DNA from 2 places in the Thiolapillus sp. genome. Region 1 is predicted to be linked to the other one. Evidence: predicted binding sites of a transcription regulator. Region 1 holds the regulator's gene; the other holds the start of a gene.
The links. The regulator sigma-54, encoded in region 1, starts transcription at its own class of promoters, with help from an activator protein. The targets are predictions, from matches to a motif close to TGGCANGNTNCNTGCTT.

Region 1 (3,409 bases):
GCCTGCCTGACCTGGGCGCAGAGCTCGGGCTTGTTGAACAACTTGGCAAGCTCGGCCAGCAGTTCCAGGTGGGCTTCTGTCGCCTGTTCCGGCACCAGCAGACCGAAAACCAGATCCACGGGTTTGCCGTCCATGGAATCGAAGTCGATGCCTTCGTTCAGTTGCAGAAAGGCTCCGGTAGGTTTGTGTATGCCCTTGATGCGGGCATGGGGCAGGGCGATACCGTGGTTCATGCCGGTGCTGCCCAGGCGTTCACGGTCCAGCAGCTTTTCGTAGATGGCCTCTGCCGGTGGCGCGTTGGTGCCCGCTGCCAGTAGCTCAGCGATCACTTCCAGCGCCCGTTTCTTGCTTGCGGCATTGTTGGACAGGCTGATCTGATCCAGCTGCAGTAAATCTTCAGGTAACATGATGTCTGATGAGTTGTGGGAACCTCCCTAACGGTTGTTCGGGAGGTTCCGGCCTGTTGAAGGGCTGCAGCCTGTAGTTGCTGCAATCTCCGGATTATTCCGGCATTTCGGCCATGACGACTTTTGCGCCGTTGCCGCGAGCCCGTTTCTGGATTTTTTCCTTGTGTTTGAGAATCTGCCGGTCAAGTTTGTCCACCAAGCCGTCGATGGCCGCATACATATCCTCTTCACTGGCCTCGGCGAATACGTCGGCACCGCTGACATGCACGGTGGCTTCTGCCTTTTGCATGTGTTTTTCCACACTCAGGATAACGTGTACGTTGGTGACATGATCAAAATGGCGTTCGATGCGCTTGATTTTCTCTTCTGCATAACTGCGCAGGGCGTCGGTGAGTTCTACATGATGACCGGTTACGCTCAGTTGCATAATGTTCTCCTTAATTAAACGAGACGTTTACGTTCATTGGATGGCGGGATTGCCATTGCTTCTCTGTACTTGGCGACGGTGCGTCGCGCGACCTTGAAACCGTCTTCTGACAACATGGTGGCGATCTTGTTGTCAGACAAGGGTTTCTTGGGGTTTTCTGCGAGAATGATCTTGCGGATGCAGGCACGGATGGCGGTTGCAGAGGCCTGATCTCCACTGTCGGTGCTGACATGGCTGGAAAAGAAGTATTTGAATTCCAGCACGCCTTTGGGCGTGTGCATGTATTTGCCTGTTGTGATGCGTGAGATGGTGGACTCGTGCATTTCCACCGCTTCGGCGACATCCTTGAGGATGAGGGGTTTCATCGCTTCTTCACCCTGGTCGAAGAATGCCTGCTGCACTTCCACGATGCGGGTGGCGACCTTCAGCAGGGTCTGGTTGCGTCCCTGCAGGCTCTTGAGAAACCAGCGGGCTTCCTGCAGGTGGTCTTTCAGTGTGGTGTTGTCGGTGCTGTTGTCGGCACGTTTCACCAGAGCGGCATATTCAGGATTGACCCGCAGCCGGGGCATGGCCTGGGGATTCAGGGAAACCAGCCAGCGGCCGTTCTTCTTTTCGACGAAAACATCCGGTTCCACGTAGCGGGTGTTGGCCGGGGAAATGCTGGATCCCGGGTGCGGATTGAGGGAGCGGATCAGACCGAACACGGCCTGCACCTGCTCGGCGTTCGGCCGCAGCAGCTTGCGGATACGGGGCTCGTTGCCGCTGGTGAGCAGGTCGAAATGGTCGCGCAACAGCTTTTCCGCCTTGCGCTTGATGGGGTCGTCGGCAGGGAGCTGTTCCAGCTGCAGCAGCAGGCACTCCTGGGGATCGCGTGCGGCAACGCCGGGGGGATCGAAATGCTGGATGCGGTGCAGCACCGTGAGCACCTCTTCCATGCCCACTTCCTCATCCTCCATATCGGCGATGATCTCCTCCAGCGGCGCATGCAGATAACCGTCCGGGGAAATACCGTCGATAATGGCTGTGGCGATGGCGCGGTCTTCCTCGCTGAAGGGGGTGAGGTTGAGCTGCCAGTGCAGGTAGTCCTGCAGTGTTTCGGTGTGGCTTTCCCGGGCGAGGTAATCGGTCTGTTCTTCGCTGCCGCTGTTCTGGCTGCGGGTGACGGGGATGTCGTACTGGTCTTCCCAGTTGGCGTCCACCGGGAGTTCTTCCGGGATGGTCTCTGTGCTGCTCTGGACTTCCAGTTCTTCGGAGCCTGTTTCTGCCGCTGTTTCGGGCAGCTTTTCATCAGAGGCGGCGGGTTCTTCGCTTCGCTCCTCTTCCACCTCCAGCATGAGGTTGGACTCCAGCGCCTCCTGAATCTCCTGTTTGAGCTCCAGTGTCGAAAGTTGCAGCAGCTTTATCGCCTGCTGCAGCTGCGGGGTCATGGTGAGGTTCTGACCCAGGCGGAGCTGAATGGAAGCTTTCATTAGTGGTTGAGGAGTCCTTTGTTTTCTCGTTTATCCATAGTTTAGCGCAAGCTGGCCCGTTTACCGAAATGACAATGCTTGATACAGGTCAGGTTTAGCCGATATTCCTCTGTTAAACGCCTCATTTTGGGAAATATTCACGATATTGCCTTGTTTATCCAGGGGTATTTGGAGCGCAAGAGGGCGTTGCCTGTGTCAGAGGCGGAAGTTTTCGCCCAGATAGGTGCTGCGGACTTCGTCATGGGAAAGTATTTCCTCCGGTGTGCCCTGTGCCAGTACAGCGCCTTCGGATACGATGTAGGCGCGCTGGCAGATGCCCAGGGTTTCGCGCACATTGTGGTCCGTTATCAATATGGCGATGCCTGTTTTTGCCAGGTTTTCAACGATTTGCTGTATGTCAGCTACTGAAATGGGGTCCACGCCGGCAAAAGGCTCATCCAGCAGGATGATGCTGGGGCTGGTAGCCAGGCAGCGGGCGATTTCCAGGCGCCGGCGCTCGCCGCCGGAGAGGCTGATCGCCAGATTGCGGCGCAGGTGGGAAATGCCGAATTCGGCCAGCAGTTCGTCGCAGCGTTCCTGACGTTCCCTTTTCTGCATCTTTTTGAGGCCGATTTCCAGCACGGCGAGAATGTTTTCCTCGACGTTCAGGCGGCGCAAAATGGACGGTTCCTGGGCGAGATAGCCCAGGCCGTGTCGGGCGCGCACATGCATGGGACTGGAGGTCAGATCCCTTCCTCCCAGGCCGATGCTGCCGGCATCCACGGGAATCAGGCCCATGATCATGTAGAAACAGGTGGTCTTGCCCGCGCCGTTGGGTCCGAGCAGCCCGACGACCTCGCCTTCATCCACATGCAGGCTGACGCCGTCCACCACGGCCTTGCCCTGGTATTTCTTGACCAGCCCTTCGGCGCTGAGAAAGCTCATGGCTTATTCAGCATCTCCCGCTGGATGAATGATGACCTTGACCCGCTCCGAGCCTTTTGCCGCCGCGCCGGCCTTGAGGCGCGCCTTGACGCGGTCATAGACGATGCGGTCGCTGCGGAAGCTGTCATTGTTCTGGGTGAGTACGGCATCGCCAGTCAGGGTCAGTTCTTCGCTGTTGATGT
Region 2 (3,409 bases), on a different contig from region 1:
CTTCGCCAGATGGTTGGCCGCCACCTTGGCCTGCTCGAACAGGGGCGCCACCAGGCCGTAACACTGGCCACGGTGCTGTACACACTCGCCTACGGCATAGATGCGCGGGTCATAGGTCTGCATGGTGTCGTTCACCACCACACCGCGCTCACAGTACAGGCCGGCCTTCTGCGCCAGATCCATGGCCGGGCGTATGCCCACGGCCATGACCACCAGATCGGCTTCTATTTCGGTCGTTCCCGGCTTCCTGCCTCCCACGACACTTGCACGTCCCTGTGCATCGTCTGCAAACCGCAGTCCTGTGACATGATCCTCACCCAGCACCTCTGCGGTCTGGGCTTCCATGAGAAACTTCATGCCCTTTTCTTCCAGGGACTTGCGCAGCATCCCCGCTGCCGGCTTGTCCAGCTGACGCTCCATGAGGACATCCATGAGATGCACCACAGTGACATCCATGCCGTTGATCATCAGCCCGTTGGCCGCTTCCAGACCCAGCAGGCCGCCACCGATCACCACGGCCTTCTTGCCGGTCTTAGCCGCTTCGACCATGGCATCCACGTCGGCGATGTCACGAAAACCGATGACACCGGGAAGATCGGAACCGGGAACGGGAATGATGAAGGGGTTGGATCCGGTAGCCAGCAGCAGCCGGTCATAGGAAACTTCCATTCCGGATGCCAATATCACCCTGCGGTTGATCCTGTCGATTTCCACTACAGGATCACCAGTGTGCAGGGTGATGCCGTTGCTCTCGTACCATTCCCGGTCGTTGAGAATGATCTCATCGATGGTCTTTTCTCCCGCCAGTACCGGGGAAAGCATAATGCGGTTGTAGTTGGGGTAAGGTTCGGCACCAAACACGGTGATGTCATATTCCTCCGGTGCAAGCTTGAGCAGCTCCTCCAGGGTACGCACACCCGCCATGCCATTTCCTACAAGTACCAGACGTTCTTTCATGGGCTTCCTCTTGTATATTTTTCGCCTGACAGGCCGATACCGGCCAGGCTTGCAACTGTTCCCCCTGTACTGCAAATAGCTTGCCAAGAATATTAGAACGACATTATCTGATTGTTTTTACGCCTGTTTTCCACATTGACTAACGCTTTCTTCACTACCAGCCTCAAAAGACGCACCATTTTGGTGCCTCCCGGAACATCCGAAGCACAATTATGTATCAGCATTTTCTTATACAGATTCCGGACACCTGTCCGGAGGTGGCCACCCATATAAAGAGAGTGTTTTCTTCCTGACCTTTCCGCCGCCCAGACTGGCACGGTTCATGCTTCGTCAACCCGTGACAGTTGTAATCAAGCAATGGAGCATCGCATGTCGGAAGCCAAACTCAACCTGTTTTCATTCAGCGGCAAGATCAGAACCCTGCATCTGACCTGGTTTGCCTTTTTCCTATCGTTCATGGTGTGGTTCAACCACGCCCCCCTGCTGGCGGCCATCCAGGAAACCTTCAGCCTGAGCAAACAGGAAGTGAAGGCACTGCTCATTGTCAACGTGGCCCTGACCATTCCGGCGCGCATCATCATCGGCATGCTGGTGGACAAGTACGGCCCGCGCCTGATCTTCTCCGGCCTGCTGTTCATCTCCAGCATCATCTGTTTCTTCTTCGCCATGGCCGATTCCTACCAGATGCTGCTGGCCACCCGTTTCGCCCTGGGTTTCGTGGGCGCAGGTTTCGTTATCGGCATCCGCATGATCGGTGAATGGTTCCCGGCCAGACAGGTAGGCGTGGCTGAAGGCATCTACGGGGGCTGGGGCAACTTTGGCTCCGCGGCATCCGCCATGCTGTTGCCCAGCTTGGCCCTGATGTACGGCGGCGAGAACGGCTGGCGCTATGCCATCGCCACCACCGGCGCCGTCGCCCTGCTCTATTCGTTCGTCTATTTCAAGCTGGCACGCAACACTCCCAAGGGTTCCACCTATTTCAAGCCCAAGAAGACCGGCGCCATGGAAGTGACCAGCAAGGGGGATTTCTTTTTCTACCTGCTGATGAACATTCCCATGTACGCCGCTCTGGCAGTGCTGGCCTGGAAACTGGGACCGGCCAACCTGAACATCATCGGCGCGGTACCGACGGACAGTATTTATCTGGGTCTGCTTGCGCTCTATGTTTATCAAACCTCTCAGGTATGGCGCATCAACAAGCATGTATTCAGCGAAGAAGTGGCCGAGATCCACCGTTACAAGTTCAAGCAGGTCGCCATTCTCGATTTGGCCTATTTTGTAACCTTCGGTTCCGAACTGGCGGTGGTATCCATGCTGCCTCTGTTCTTCAAGGACACTTTCGACCTGTCCCTGGTGCAGGCAGGCCTGCTCGCTTCAGGCTTTGCCTTCATGAACCTGGTGGCGCGTCCCTTCGGTGGCCTGTTCAGTGACAAGTTCGGTCGCAAGAAAATGCTCTCTATCCTCATCACCGGGCTGGCTGTCGGCTACCTGATTCTCGGCCAGATAACCTCCGGTTGGCCTGTATTCCTGGCCGTCATAGCCACCATGGCCTGTTCCTTCTTCGTCCAGGCCGGTGAAGGCGCCGTGTTCGCTATCGTTCCCCTGGTGAAACGCCGCATGACCGGTCAGGTGGCTGGCATGGCAGGCGCCTACGGCAATGTGGGTGCGGTAACTTTTCTTACCGTGTTCTCCTTCGTCTCGCCACAGGTCTTTTTCATGGTGATCGCCGGCGCTGCCCTGGTTGCCCTGATTGCTGTACAGTTCCTCGATGAACCCAAGGGACACACCGCCGAGGTCATGGAAGACGGTACGGTACAGATGATCGAAGTGAGCTAATGTCCGTAGGTCGGGCTTCAGCCCGACATCCTGCCCTGGTTCGGCCGCCGCTGTCGGGCTGAAGCCCGACCTACGGTCAGATCCAGAGGGGTCGGAGTCAAATCAGAGATGCGTCACGTAACATCCACGGCTTGACAAGATTTGACTCCGACTCCTAAAGCACTAGACCAGGACATTATGAGCAACCACCTGAAAATCGACTACGCCGCCGTCACGGAAAAAGGCAACAAGGAAGAAAACGCCGATGCTGCCGATGCCCTGGTGCCCGAAGGCAGCGCCCTGACGAACAAGGGCATTGCCGCCGCCATCTGTGATGGCATGAGCAGTTCCGAAGGTGGCGTGGAAGCGGCACAGATCTGTGTGCGCAGTTTCATGGACGATTACCTCAGCACCCCGGATTCCTGGACGGTGAAGACCGCCGCCACCAAGGTGCTGGGAGCCCTGAACCGCTGGCTCTGGTCCCAGGGGCAGATGCGCTACGACTCCGCCAAGGGCATGGTCACCACCTTTACCGGCCTGGTCATCAAATCCACCACCGCCCATATCTTTCACGTGGGCGACTCCCGGCTGTACCTGTTCCGGGACGGCGAACTGGAACAGATGACCCAGGACCACC

Region 2: a site for sigma-54 is predicted at 1,269-1,285, ahead of ACOCD2_RS10185 (NarK family nitrate/nitrite MFS transporter). Genes of this name have one in related genera too.

The regions. Positions count from the first base shown of each region.
Region 1 is NZ_JBHNMF010000073.1:4,411-7,819, forward strand. Features, by position in the region: gene ACOCD2_RS06180 (PTS sugar transporter subunit IIA) at 1-407, opposite strand, end outside; gene hpf (ribosome hibernation-promoting factor, HPF/YfiA family) at 502-834, opposite strand; gene ACOCD2_RS06190 (RNA polymerase factor sigma-54) at 849-2,303, opposite strand; gene lptB (LPS export ABC transporter ATP-binding protein) at 2,499-3,227, opposite strand; gene lptA (lipopolysaccharide transport periplasmic protein LptA) at 3,231-3,409, opposite strand, start outside.
Region 2 is NZ_JBHNMF010000169.1:1,678-5,086, forward strand. Features, by position in the region: gene nirB (nitrite reductase large subunit NirB) at 1-957, opposite strand, end outside; gene ACOCD2_RS10185 (NarK family nitrate/nitrite MFS transporter) at 1,327-2,793, shown strand; gene ACOCD2_RS10190 (bifunctional protein-serine/threonine kinase/phosphatase) at 2,971-3,409, shown strand, end outside.